DNA from 2 places in the Agrobacterium sp. 22-210-1 genome. Region 1 is predicted to be linked to the other one. Evidence: riboswitches for the same ligand, from Rfam matches in the RefSeq annotation. Region 1 holds a riboswitch; the other holds the start of a gene.

Region 1 (7,022 bases):
CGACCAGTGGATCAGAAAGGTAGCAGGCTGATGGCAAAAGAACCCATTCTCACAGCACGCAATCTCGTCAAACGCTACGGCCGGGTAACCGCCCTCGACCATGCCGATTTCGATCTTTATCCCGGAGAAATCCTGGCCGTGATCGGCGATAACGGCGCCGGCAAATCCTCGCTCATCAAGGCGATTTCCGGTGCGGTGACGCCCGATGAGGGAGAGATCAGGCTGGAAGGCCAGCCCGTGCAGTTCCGCTCGCCCATCGAGGCGCGCAAGGCCGGCATCGAGACGGTCTATCAGAACCTCGCGCTGTCGCCGGCGCTTTCCATAGCCGACAATATGTTCCTCGGCCGGGAAATCCGCAAAGCCGGCATTCAGGGCAGTCTTTTCCGCGCGCTGGATCGTCCGGCCATGGAAAAATTCGCCCGCGAGAAACTCTCGGAACTCGGCCTGATGACGATCCAGAACATCAATCAGGCGGTGGAAACCCTCTCCGGCGGCCAGCGGCAGGGTGTAGCGGTGGCGCGCGCGGCGGCCTTCGGCTCCAAGGTCGTCATACTCGACGAACCGACGGCGGCGCTTGGTGTCAAGGAAAGCCGGCGCGTTCTGGAGCTTATTCTGGACGTGCGCTCGCGCGGGTTGCCGATCGTTCTCATCTCGCACAACATGCCGCATGTTTTCGAGGTTGCGGATCGCATCCATATCCACCGGCTCGGCAAGCGCCTGTGCGTCATCAATCCGAAGGACTACTCCATGTCCGACGCCGTCGCCTTCATGACCGGCGCCAAGGAAGCGCCGAAGGAAACGCTTGCCGCATGACGCTGAAGCTTGAAACGATCGCCGAAGACGTTCTTCGGCGGGCAGAAGGTAAATCCCGTTTTATCCTCGCTATTGCCGGTCCCCCTGGGGCCGGCAAATCCACGCTGGCGGATGCCCTTTGCGATGCTTTGCTCGCACGGGACGAAACGGCCGCCGTCCTGCCGATGGATGGCTTCCATATGGACAATGGCATACTTGAAGAGCGAGGGCTGCTGTCGCGTAAGGGCGCGCCCGAAACCTTCGACGTGCGTGGTTTTCTCGATATCGTCTTTGCCGTTCGCAAGGGCGGGCAGGAGGTGCTTGTTCCGGTTTTCGACCGCTCCCGCGAAATCGCCATTGCTTCCGCCCGCGCCATCGCGCCTGAGACCCGCTTCATCCTGGCTGAAGGCAATTATCTGCTGCTCAACGAGGCGCCTTGGACAGCGCTTTCCGATAACTTCGACCTCACCATTTTCGTTGGACCGTCCGTCGCGGTGCTTGAAGAGAGGCTGCGCAACAGATGGCAGGGCTATGGTCTTGATGCAGCTGCGGTCCACGCCAAGCTGTTTGAAAACGATCTTCCCAACGGCAAAAGGGTGATCGAGAATACCCGCCCCGCCGATATTCACATCGATATCTGGGAATAGATTAACGCTTTCCCGTCCTGTGGCGGCAAGGCGCACTTGTCGTTAAGCCTTTGTTGACCATGTGTTGAATCTTTTTGATCCACAGGGTGGGGCTTTCCTGTGTCTATTCATTGACGTGAAAATTTCCTCATATACTATATGTGGTGTTCGAGGTTCTTCCGATTCGCAAGGATTGGGAGCTAAGACGGGAATTCGGTGCGTAACGCCATTATGGCGAAGCAAGGCCGAAACTGCCCCCGCAACTGTAAGCGGCGAGCATCGTTCCGATTTGGGTCACTGGGGTCAAAAGCTCCGGGAAGGCCGGAACAGATGTTGTGACCCGCAAGTCAGGAGACCTGCCTTGAGCGCAAACGTCCACGGGCGGGGTGTCCGGAAGGAAGGTATGGCGCAAATGAATTGCGTTCGCCCTTTTCTGCCCCCTCCAGAACAAGCTTCGGGGTGAAGTCATGCCAGTGCATTTTTTTAAGTTCCTGCGCTCATCGGCGTAGAGAGTGATCTTACGCGGCCCGGAACATTTTCAGGGACACCGGTTTCCGTCCGGAAATGCGACAAACCCTCTAAGCCGTGCGCCTCACCTGAATGACAGATCCATCCACCCGATTGCGACCGCAATCGGCAATGTTGAGCCGTGTGTAAAGCGGCTTCGAAAGGGAAATTATGACCGTCACCGTTTACAGCAAGCCCGCCTGCGTCCAATGCACCGCCACCTATCGTGCGCTGGACCGCATCGGTGTCCCCTATGAGATCGTCGATATTTCTGAAGATGCGGATGCGCTCGATCACGTTCGCGGCCTCGGTTACATGCAGGTTCCCGTGGTCGTCGCCGGCGAACGCCATTGGGCGGGTTTCCGGCCGGATATGATCGGCGCGATCAGCTGAGGCGGCAGCGTGATGGGGCTGATCGTTTATTATTCCAGCCGCTCTGAAAACACGCATCGTTTCCTTATGAAGCTCGGGCGGCGCTTGTTTCGCCTGCCGCTCGGTGCTGAGGATGACGTGCCTCAGGTGTCGGAGCCCTATGTGCTCGTTACCCCCACCTATGGCGGCGGCGGTATGAAAGGGGCAGTGCCGAAGCCGGTCATCCGGTTTTTGAACGAGCCCTCCAACCGAAATCTCATTCGCGGTGTCATCGCGGCGGGCAACACGAATTTTGGCGCAGCTTTCGCATCCGCCGGAGATATCGTCTCGCGCAAATGCGCAGTGCCGTTTCTCTATCGCTTCGAGCTTCTCGGCACGGAGGAAGATGTCGCCAACGTCAAACATGGATTGGAACGATTTTGGACACGCTAACCTCGAGCGCGCTGCGCAAGGACGCCAAACAGCCGGCAGCCACAACTCAGAAACCGCTCGAAGCGGCTCTGGACTATCATGCGCTGAACGCGATGCTGAACCTTTACGACGAGAACGGAAAGATCCAGCTCGACAAGGACCGCCTTGCGGCCCGGCAATATTTCCTGCAGCACGTCAACCAGAACACCGTCTTTTTCCATAACCTCAGGGAAAAGCTCGATTATCTGGTGACGGAGGGCTATTACGAGCAGGAGGTGCTGGACCAGTACTCCTTCAATTTCGTTCGAGATCTCTATGACGAGGCCTATGCCCGGAAATTCCGTTTTCCGACCTTTCTCGGTGCCTTCAAATATTACACCTCTTATACGCTGAAGACCTTCGACGGAAAACGCTATCTGGAGCGTTACGAGGACCGCGTCTGCATGGTGGCGCTGGCTCTGGCGCGCGGCGATGAGCAGCTTGCCCGCGACCTGATGGACGAGATCATTTCCGGCCGCTTCCAGCCGGCAACGCCGACATTCCTCAACGCCGGCAAAAAGAGCCGTGGTGAACTGGTCTCATGTTTTCTGCTGCGTGTGGAAGACAATATGGAAAGCATTGGCCGCTCCATCAATTCGGCGCTGCAGCTTTCGAAGCGCGGCGGCGGCGTGGCGCTGTCCCTGACCAATATTCGCGAATTCGGAGCGCCGATCAAGCAGATCGAAAACCAGTCTTCCGGCGTCATTCCTGTCATGAAGCTATTGGAAGACAGCTTTTCCTACGCCAACCAGCTCGGTGCGCGTCAGGGTGCCGGCGCAGTCTACCTGCATGCCCACCACCCTGACATCATGCGCTTCCTCGATACCAAGCGCGAAAACGCCGACGAAAAAATCCGCATCAAGACCCTGTCGCTTGGAGTGGTTATCCCTGACATCACCTTCGAACTCGCCCGCAACAACGAGGATATGTACCTGTTCTCGCCCTATGACGTGGAGCGGGTCTATGGCGTGCCGTTGACCGAGATTTCTGTCAGCGAAAAATATCACGAGATGGTCGCCGATAGCCGCATCCGCAAGAAGAAGATCAAGGCGCGCGAATTCTTCCAGGTGATCGCCGAGATCCAGTTCGAAAGCGGTTACCCATACATCATGTTTGAGGATACGGTGAACCGCGCCAATCCGGTCGCCGGCCGCATCAGCATGAGCAATCTCTGCTCGGAAATCCTGCAGGTCAGCGAAGCGAGCGAATTCAATGCAGATTTGTCCTACAGCCATATGGGCAAGGATATTTCCTGCAATCTCGGCTCGCTGAACATCGCCTCGGCGATGGATTCGGCCGATTTCGGCAAGACGATCGAGACCTCCATCCGGGCGCTGACGGCAGTGTCGGACATGAGCCACATTTCCTCCGTTCCCTCGGTGGAAAAGGGCAATGATGCCAGCCACGCCATCGGGCTTGGCCAGATGAACCTGCACGGTTATCTGGCGCGCGAACGCATCTTCTATGGTTCTGAAGCAGGCGTCGATTTCACCAATATCTATTTCTACACCGTCACCTATCACGCCATCCGCGCCAGCAACCGTCTTGCCGTGGAACGGGGCCAGAGCTTCAAGGGCTTTGAGAGTTCCAAATATGCCTCGGGCGACTATTTCGACAAATATACCGACCGGGAATGGTTGCCCGCGACGGAAAAGGTCCGTGAGCTCTTCGAAAAAGCCGGCATTGCCATTCCAACGCAGGAAGACTGGACGGCGTTGAAGCAGAACGTGATGGCATCGGGTCTCTATAACCAGAACCTTCAGGCCGTACCGCCAACCGGTTCGATCTCCTATATCAACCACTCCACCTCTTCCATTCATCCGATCGTCTCGAAGATCGAAATCCGTAAAGAGGGCAAGATCGGCCGCGTTTATTACCCGGCTTCCTATCTCTCGAACGACAATCTCGAATATTATCAGGATGCCTATGAGATCGGCCCTGAAAAGATCATCGACACCTATGCGGCGGCCACCCAGCATGTCGATCAAGGCCTGTCGCTGACGCTGTTCTTCCGTGATACGGCGACCACACGCGATATCAACCGGGCGCAGATCTACGCCTGGAAGAAGGGCATCAAGACCATCTATTACATCCGTTTGCGCCAGATGGCGCTGGAAGGCACGCAGGTTCAGGGCTGCGTTTCCTGCACGCTCTGAATTGAGGGACAAGACAATGAACATTGCCGTAAAACCCGCGTCCCGTATCCGCGCAGTCAACTGGAACCGCATCGAGGACGACAAGGACCTCGAAGTCTGGAACCGTTTGACCTCGAATTTCTGGCTGCCGGAAAAGGTGCCGCTTTCCAACGACATCCCCTCTTGGGGAACCCTGAAGCCGGAAGAACAGAAACTGACGATCCGTGTCTTCACTGGCCTGACCTTGCTCGACACCATCCAGAACGGTGTCGGCGCCGTGCGCCTGATGGAGGATTCGGCAACGCCGCATGAGGAGGCGGTGCTTTCCAACATCTCCTTCATGGAGGCCGTGCACGCCCGCTCCTATTCCTCGATCTTTTCGACGCTCTGCCTCACGCCTGACGTTGACGACGCCTATCGCTGGTCGGAGGAAAACGAGTTCCTGCAGCGCAAATCCGCGCTCATCATGCGTGAATATGACAGCGGCGATCCGCTGAAGAAGAAGATCGCCAGCGTGTTTCTGGAAAGCTTCCTGTTCTATTCCGGCTTCTACCTGCCGATGTTCTGGTCAAGCCGCGCCAAGCTCACCAATACGGCGGATCTTATCCGTCTGATCATCCGCGACGAGGCCGTGCATGGCTATTATATCGGCTATAAGTTCCAGCGGGCGCTGGAGCGTCTGGACGAGGCGAAAAAACAGGAAATCAAGGATTTCGCCTTCGATCTCCTGCTCGAACTTTACGACAATGAAGCGAAATATACCGAAGACCTCTATGACGGCGTTGGTCTGACCGAGGACGTCAAGCAGTTCCTGCATTATAATGCCAACAAGGCCCTGATGAATCTGGGTTACGAAGCGCTGTTTCCGGCCGAGGCCTGCCGGGTCAACCCGGCGATCCTCTCGGCACTCTCACCCAATGCTGATGAAAACCACGACTTCTTCTCGGGTTCCGGCTCATCCTATGTCATCGGTAAGGCTGTTGCCACTGAAGATGAAGACTGGGATTTCTGAAACCAGAGGCCGGGAAGAACCCGCAGAAACTACTGCGGGTTCACCACCTGGCTCGCAAGGCGGAAGGGGCTGGATACGGTCGCGCCGATCGCATCGAAAACGAAGGCACCCGCACTGTTGATGTCGCCGCCGCGTCTGCTTGATTCCAGCTGCGGCACCATCGAGGCCAGCGCGGCATAGCGGTCATGGTTGAGCGGGTCGGAAGCCTCGAGTTTGGAAATGTCGATGAACTGCACGCCCTCCTTCAGGGCGGCTTCCTGTACCTGCGGGTCGGTCACGTCAAGTGCTCCGATACGAGTGACATCGGCGCCCAAAATGGAAGATGCTTTCAGGGCGCGGTCGTCCTTGGAAACGAGAACGGTGAGCGGCGGGTTGAGCCGGCCGACCACCTCTATCTGTTTGCGAAACACATCGGCATCGATATCAGGTGCTGCCAGCACCACCTGCAGCTTGGCGATCACGTCGTTCCTGCCCTGCAAGCGCAACTGCCGCAGCGCTTCCATGACCAGCCAGCCACCCATGCTGTGGCCAAACACGACAACGCTTTTTCGCGGGGTCTGCCGGGTAAGGTCGATCAGAACACCAGCCAGCGCATCGCGCGAAAAGGTCGCCGATTCCTTGTCGGCCACATAACCGGTGACGTTGGCCTGCGACGGCCAGGAGAACACCAGCGGCACGCCATCCATCTTGGCATCGGCAGCCATCTGCGTCGCGCGGAACAGCGCTTCCTGATAGCTGTAATTGTAACCATGCACAAAAAGCGCGATCTGCTTGCCGGACCGGGCGACGTCGCCAAGATCGGCATTAAAGCGCGGCTTCGTCAGCATATCGGCCCGGGTGACGACAAAATCCTTGTTCGGATCCGGCTTGCCGCTGGCCCACTCGATTTTTCCGCTTTTATGAGTGGGAGGAATGGAAATGTCGAAGCTTGCGTAATTCGGCTGCATCGCCCGCTCCGTGCCAAAACCCTTTTTCGCATCGGTGTTTTTCTCCCGTGTGCTCACCACATAGGCCGTCACGATTTTCGTGCCATGGGCCTTGGTGTTTATGGCCTGCAGCACGTCCGCCCCCGGCCTGCCTGCACAGGATGAAAGAAGACCGAGAGTGAGAAACAGCGAAAAGATCAGG
Region 2 (7,022 bases), on a different contig from region 1:
GGCGCGGCTCAGACGGTAACTCCAGACGATGCCCTCATCCAGCGGCTCCAGCGGGTAACCGGCATGAAAGACACGGTTGGCGATGGTTTTCGCCACCACGTCGAAGGGAATGGCGGTCTCACCGATGGCCGCTCCGGCCATCAGCGCGACGAGCAGCAGGGCAAGCGCGGCAAAAGCCAGCCCCGCCCTGCCGAGATTGACGGAAAAACCGTTCACTTGGCGAGACCGGCGGCCGAAATCGCCTCGGCCAGCGTTTCAATGCCTTCGATCGTGCGGATGGTCGGGTTCATCGCCTGCGCATCCATGTCGAAGACATGGCCTTGCTTGACGGCGGGCATGATGCTGGCCACGGGGTCGTCTGCGAGGAACTTGTGCTTGACGGCAACGTCATCGGCCGGGAAACGGCGGCGATCCATCTTGCCAGCGACGATGACGGACGGATTGGCCTTGGCGATGGTTTCCCAGCCAACGGTCGGCCATTCCTCATCGCTTTCGATGACATTCTTCAGCCCGAGCGCCGACATGATGTAACCGGGCGCGCCATGGCGGCCCGCCACGTAAGGGTCGATATCCAGTTCGGCGCTGGAGAACCAGAAGACGGCGGAAATCTTGCCATTCGCCGAAGCGATCTTGGCGCGGGCTGCCTCCTCACGTTTCTTCAGATCGGCGACAACCTCTTCGCCGCGATCCTGCACGTTGAAGATTTTCGCGAGATCGCGAATTTCCTGATAGATCAGCTCCATGGTGAAGCCAGTCTTGCGCACGCCGTCACCGCCGCCGGAATTATCCTTGCCGACGCAATCGGCAGGCGAGGTATAAACGGGAATACCGAGTTCGGCGAATTGCGCCGGTGTTCCGACAACACCTTCGGGGCCGATCTGCCACTGGAACTGCGTCGTTACGAGATCGGGCCTCTTGCCGACAACGGCCTCAAAACTCGGATCATTGTCGGCCAGCCGCTCCACCTTGGCGTTGGCCTCCTCATAACCCTTCAAAACCGGGCCGATCCACAGCGCCGTACCCACCACCCTGTCGGCAACGCCCAGCAGATAAAGGACCTCGGTCGTGCTCTGGCCAACGGATACCGTGCGGGCGGGCGCCTGTTTGAAGGTGATGTCCTGACCGCAGCTGTTGATCGTCAGGGGATAGACCGTTTCGGCAGCATGAGCGGAAGCGGCAGGCAAAACCGCAAGCACAGCGGCCAGAAGGCCGGCATAGGCCGGCAGGCGTCCAGGATTAAACATGTGTTCTCCAGTCGAAATTAAATCGCTTGTTCCAGAGCAGCAGGCGTTAGAACGCGCAGCAACAGCGGAACGTCTTGTACGGAGAACAACGACGGGACGCAAACCAAATGTTATGAAATAACATTACAATTTCCTCCTCCGGGCTTCCCCGCCCGTAACGATGGTTCATATTTTGACGGCAGGTCTCCTGGCTCACGGATTTGCGCCGTTCATCTGCCTTCCCGCATTCCGGAGAATGCAGTGGCATGACGCCTTTAAGGCGTCACGGGGATGAGCGGCAATCCGCTTACAGTTGCGGGGGCAGCCACGGCATTGGGCGATGAAAATCACCCGCACCATGTTCCCTATTAATCCCTTCGCCTTTCGGCTGCAGGAACCGTCGTCTTCTCACATAAGGGGCAAGAGGCGAGGCGTCAATCGCCAAAGAATGTCTCCCAAGGGTGTGAAAACTGTCCTGCGACAAACGCATGCACACGACAGGAACCCAAAATGCGTGACATGAATTCGATGGGATGCGGCGCGCTTCAGCAAAGGGATGGGCCTGCCAGAGCAAAGATACCAGCAGAGCCGGTGCCTGCCGGCTGCGGTGCATTTTTTGACATCGTCGTCAGTGTTTCAATCACCACCAGCCCGGATTGCGCCAGAAAATCGGTGAAAAAACCGTCATCGCGCACGGCATCGAGCCGGACAAGCTGGTCGTCGAGATCGGCAAAATGCCGCCTGACCAGCGCGACTGCCTCGGCTTCCCCCTCCGCAACCACCGGGCCGATGATGTGGCCCCGCCCTGCCGCCCGCCGCAGCGCGAAGGCGGCCAGACGATCCGCCTCGAACAGGCCATAGCCGGTGTTTTCCCGCAGGAGACGCCGCAGCACGCCCCGGCGTGAAACGCCGAAAGCCTCCCGGTCCAGATCTTCCACGGCGGACAGATGATCTTCCGAAACCGGCTCGATCCTCTGCTTCTTGCCAAGCTGCGGCGTTTCAGTGGTGCAGCGGGGCTTGCCGCGCAGAAGATGCACCCTTTCCGTATCTCCGGTAAAACCGAGCCCCGCAAAAAGCCGCCGCGACACCTCCGTGGCATTCAACCGCAAGGCAGCGGCAGGATATTTCGCCACAAGCTGCCTGACCAGCCAGGGTGCTACGCCCTGCCCCTGCAGGCGTGGGGAAACGATGACCATGCCAAGCGTCGCAAAAGCCCGATCATAGGGAAAAAGCATGGCGGTCGCGACAACCCGGTTGATCTCGTCCAGCGCCGCAAGGCCGACACCGCATTGGCGCAGGAAACACCATTCATTGGCATGATACCGCCATCCGACAGCCATGGAGAGGGCATGCAGGTGATCCGCCTCCACATCCGCGATATCCACGGTCCGCAACTCGAAACTATCGACTTTGAGCAGCTCCATAGCAAACGGCTCTCATTCCCTCCGGCGCGGAACCTTCGGTCCCGGCAGCCCAGCCCATGACATCCGAAGATAACCGGCCCTGCCGGCAGGAATTTTCTGAAAGCACTGGAAGGACACAACAATCTACCGAAATCACCGGCATTTCAGCAGATAAACGCCGCCGGCCACTCTAAGCTTCTGCGAGGAATAATCCGGCCAGCATAAACGACCGGCCAGTGGGGACGACCAGCGGGGACGACCATGAACGCAATCGAAATCCTTGAGCGTCTCGTCGCCTTCCCGTCCGTTGTCGGCACCGCCAATGGCGATATTGCCGGATGGATCGCCGACTACCTGGAAAGCCAAGGCGCGAAAGTCTCGCTGTTGCCGGGTCCGGAGGGCGACCGCGCCAACCTCTTCGCCACGTTCGGCCCGGCCGATCGCGCCGGTTACATCCTCTCCGGCCACATGGATGTGGTGCCGGCCGGAGAACCGGAATGGTCTTCCGATCCGTTTCGGTTGAGAACCGAAAACGACCGGCTTTACGGGCGCGGAACCACCGACATGAAAGGGTTTCTCGCCATTGTGCTCGCTGCAGCACCGGCATTTTCGCGCATGGCGCTTGAACGGCCGGTGCATATTGCCTTTTCCTATGACGAGGAGGCGGGCTGCCGTGGCGTTCCCCATCTCATCGCCAGCTTGCCGCAGCTTTGTGCCCCGCCGGCGGGCGCCATCATCGGCGAACCCAGCAATATGCGCGCCGTTCGCGCCCATAAGGGCAAGGCCGCAGCGCGCATCACCCTGCGCGGCCGGTCCGGCCATTCCTCACGTCCGGATCAGGGGATAAACGCCATTCACCTGATGACCGGCATCATGGCAAAGGCGGTCCAAACCGCCGATACGCTGACGCGGGGACCTTTCGAGGCGACCTTCGAGCCGCCCTATTCCTCGCTGCAGATCGGCACGGTCAAGGGCGGGCAGGCGATCAACATCATCCCCGATCATTGCACCATCGAACTGGAAGCGCGGGCAATTTCGGGCGTCTTACCACTCGCCCTGCTGGAGCCGGTACAAAGCGCCGTCGAAGCGCTTGCCGCAACGGGCGTCGATATCGAATGGACACCGATGAGCGCTTACCCCGCATTATCGCTTCCAGCCGAAGCGCCGCTTGCTTTGCTTCTGGAACAACTGACCGGCACCCCCAACCTCGCAGCCGTCAGCTACGGCACGGAGGCCGGGCTTTTCCAGGCGGCGGGAATAGATGCCATCATTTGCGGCCCGGGCGATATCGGCCGCGCCCACAAGCCGGACGAATTCATAACCGCGGGCGAACTTGCCGCCTGCCAGTCGATGCTGGAAACACTCGGCCGCCGCTGCGCCGCTTAACCGAATGACGGATTTCAGATGACGTTTCTCTTCAATTCCGACGCAAAGCGCGGCGAAATCTTCCGGCAGGCTCTCGCCACCGAACTGCCGGGCCTGCCGTTTTCAATTGATGCCGCCACTGTCGATCCCGATGCGGTGCGTTACCTCATCACATGGACGGTGCCAGAGGATATCGCGCGTTACCGCAATCTCGAAATCCTGTTTTCGATCGGCGCAGGTGTCGACCAGTTTCACATCGATGCAATCCCGGAAACGGTGAAGGTCGTGCGCATGGTGGATGAAGGCATCATCCGTATGATGCAGGAATATGTCTGCCTCGGCGTGCTTGCCCTTCACCGCAACCTGCCGGCCTATCTGGAACAGCAGCGCCAAAACCTATGGAAAGCCCTGCCGGGCCAGCGGCAGGCGGAGGAATGCCGGGTCGGCGTTCTCGGCCTCGGCATGCTGGGCGTTGCGGCACTGGAACGGTTGAAACCTTTCGGTTTTCCGCTTGCCGGCTGGAGCCGTTCTCCGCGCCAGATCGATGGCGTCACCTGCCACCACGGCGATGATGGGCTGAAAGCCATTCTTTCCACCAGCAATATCCTCGTCTGCCTGTTGCCGCTGACGGACGAGACTACCGGGCTTCTAAATGCCGAGCGCCTTGGCCTGCTGCCGGATGGCGCGGCTCTCGTCCATGCCGGGCGCGGCAGACAGCTCGACCATGGCGCACTCCTCGATGCACTCGACAGCGGCAGGCTTTCCGGCGCGGTGATCGACGTCACAGATCCCGAGCCGTTGCCTGGGGACCATCGTTTCTGGACCCATCCGAAAATCCTCCTGACGCCGCATATTGCCAGCGTAACCCAGCCCCATTCCGCCGCCCGCACGGTCGTCGACAATATCAAACGATACGAATCCGGCCTCGAGCCGCTCGGCCTTGTCGACCGCAGCCGCGGATATTGATCATCCGCCTATTTCAGAAAGGAAAATCCATGCCGCTTCTCAAGCCTATCGACACCAATCCCGATTTTGAGCCGAAGGCCTCCAAGGCCCTGCCGGAACGCCTGATCGCCGGCGACCCTTCATTCAAGACTTGGGCGCTGGACGAAGCCCGCGATGGAACCGTAAAGACCGGCATATGGGAAGCGACCCCGGGCGAAAGCCGTTCGATCAAAGGTGAGACCTTCGAATTTTGCCATATTCTGGCCGGCGTCATCGAAATCACCCCTGATGGCGGCGAACCGCAGCGTTACACGGCAGGCGACAGTTTCGTCATGAAGCCCGGTTTCGTCGGCGTCTGGAAGACCATCGAAACCGTCCGCAAGATCTATGTCACCGTGAACGGATGAGGTAAAACCCGCCGTTTTTCGAGATCGCGCATGGTAGCGGTCAGAAACACACGACAGGCAGCGCGCCGCAAAAGATTGCGCTGTCTGTCGGTGACAAAACGGGATTTTCATTCATCGCCCGCGCCACAGTCGGTCGATTTCGCTTGGCGGCAGGGATTAGCTTTAAGGGCATATCCACAGAGGATTTCCCATGACGCTCAGCTTCGATCCAGACAGCCTGTCTTTGCCAATCGGCCATTTCATCGGCGACCGGCTGATCCCGGCTAAAGACGGCATCGACATGCACCGCCCATCGGACGGCATGGAATATGCCGGCTGCCCGAAGGCGGATGCGGCGCTGGTCGACGAGGCGGTACAAACCGCCAAGGCGGCGCTGAAAAGCAGCAATTGGGGCGGCGTGCGGCCGCGCGAACGCACCAAGGTCTTGCAGCGCTGGGCCGACCTGATCGAAGCGGAAGCCGAGACCTTGGCGAAAATCGAGGCGCTGTCCTCGACGCGGCCGGTGGGCCAGCTGATTGCCGGCGATATCGCCGTCACTGCCGAGCAAATCCGCTTCTTCGCCGAATTCGCGGACAAGGAAGGCGGCGATCTGGTGCCGACCGACGACACAAGCCTCGGCATGATCATGACCGAGCCCTATGGCGTTGTCGGCGCGATTACGCCGTGGAATTTCCCCGTCTCCATGGCCGGCTGGAAGCTCGGCCCGGCGCTGGCGGCCGGTAATGCCGTGGTGCTGAAACCATCGGAAATGACGCCTTTCTCCAGTATTTTCATGGCGCAACTGGCCATCAAGGCAGGGCTGCCCGCCGGTCTCATCAATATCGTGCTGGGTGATGGGCCGGTGACGGGCAATGCCATTACTGGACACCCCGAAATCTCCAAGGTCAGTTTCACCGGCTCCACCGCTGCGGGCGCTGCCATCATGGCCAATATCGCCCGCACGGGCATCAAGCCCATGACGCTGGAACTCGGCGGCAAAAGCCCGCAGCTGGTCTTTGCCGATGCGGATATCGAAAAGGCGGCAGCCGCAATCGCCGGCAATATTCTTTCCAATGCGGGGCAGGCCTGTGTGGCCGGCTCACGCATCATCGTCGAAGAAAGTGCGGCAGACGCCCTTTCCACTGCCATCATCGCCCGCATCAAGACGGTCAAGCCCGGCCCGACCTGGGACGAAACGACCCAATATTCCCCGATCATCTCCGAAGTGCAGCGCAAGCGCATCGACGGCATCGTTCAGGCGGCCGTCGCCCATGGCGGAGAATGCTTGACCGGCGGTGCGAACATGGACGGCCCCGGCTATTTCTACCAGCCGACGCTGATCACCAATGTCGACCAGACCTCGCCCGCCGTCACCGAGGAAATCTTCGGCCCGGTGCTGACGCTGCAGACCTTCCGGACGGAAGAAGAGGCTCTGGTGCTTTCCGACCATCCGACTTACGGTCTGGCGGCGGGTCTTTTCAGCCGCGATATCTCGCGTGTGATGCGCCTGTCGCGCGCCATCCAGGCGGGAACGATCTGGGTCAACCGCTATGGCCGTTCGCGCGACCATATCTTGCCGACCGGCGGTTACAAACGCTCCGGCATCGGCAAGGACCTCGGGCGGGAGGCCTATCTCGCGAACCGCAAGAGCAAAAGCGTCCTCATTGGACTGTAACAGGGGAAAAGTCTTGAAAACGCAT

What was found. Region 1 has a riboswitch for cobalamin ahead of nrdH (glutaredoxin-like protein NrdH). Riboswitches for the same ligand answer to the same signal wherever they lie in the genome.
Region 2: another riboswitch for cobalamin. It lies ahead of ACQZ5F_RS14990 (ABC transporter substrate-binding protein); the one in region 1 lies ahead of nrdH (glutaredoxin-like protein NrdH).

What each region holds. Positions count from the first base shown of each region.
Region 1 covers NZ_JBNWCI010000001.1:2,590,491-2,597,512, reverse strand. The annotation lists gene ACQZ5F_RS13015 (ABC transporter permease) at 1-31, shown strand, start outside; gene ACQZ5F_RS13010 (ATP-binding cassette domain-containing protein) at 31-813, shown strand; gene ACQZ5F_RS13005 (nucleoside triphosphate hydrolase) at 810-1,439, shown strand; cobalamin riboswitch at 1,573-1,796, shown strand; gene nrdH (glutaredoxin-like protein NrdH) at 2,097-2,318, shown strand; gene nrdI (class Ib ribonucleoside-diphosphate reductase assembly flavoprotein NrdI) at 2,331-2,729, shown strand; gene nrdE (class 1b ribonucleoside-diphosphate reductase subunit alpha) at 2,717-4,903, shown strand; gene nrdF (class 1b ribonucleoside-diphosphate reductase subunit beta) at 4,920-5,894, shown strand; gene ACQZ5F_RS12980 (alpha/beta hydrolase) at 5,924-7,022, opposite strand, start outside.
Region 2 covers NZ_JBNWCI010000002.1:448,478-455,499, forward strand. The annotation lists gene ACQZ5F_RS14985 (FecCD family ABC transporter permease) at 1-216, opposite strand, end outside; gene ACQZ5F_RS14990 (ABC transporter substrate-binding protein) at 213-1,244, opposite strand; cobalamin riboswitch at 1,405-1,640, opposite strand; gene ACQZ5F_RS14995 (GNAT family N-acetyltransferase) at 1,769-2,647, opposite strand; gene argE (acetylornithine deacetylase) at 2,888-4,012, shown strand; gene ACQZ5F_RS15005 (2-hydroxyacid dehydrogenase) at 4,031-4,957, shown strand; gene ACQZ5F_RS15010 (cupin domain-containing protein) at 4,987-5,343, shown strand; gene ACQZ5F_RS15015 (aldehyde dehydrogenase family protein) at 5,534-6,997, shown strand; gene ACQZ5F_RS15020 (tartrate dehydrogenase) at 7,011-7,022, shown strand, end outside.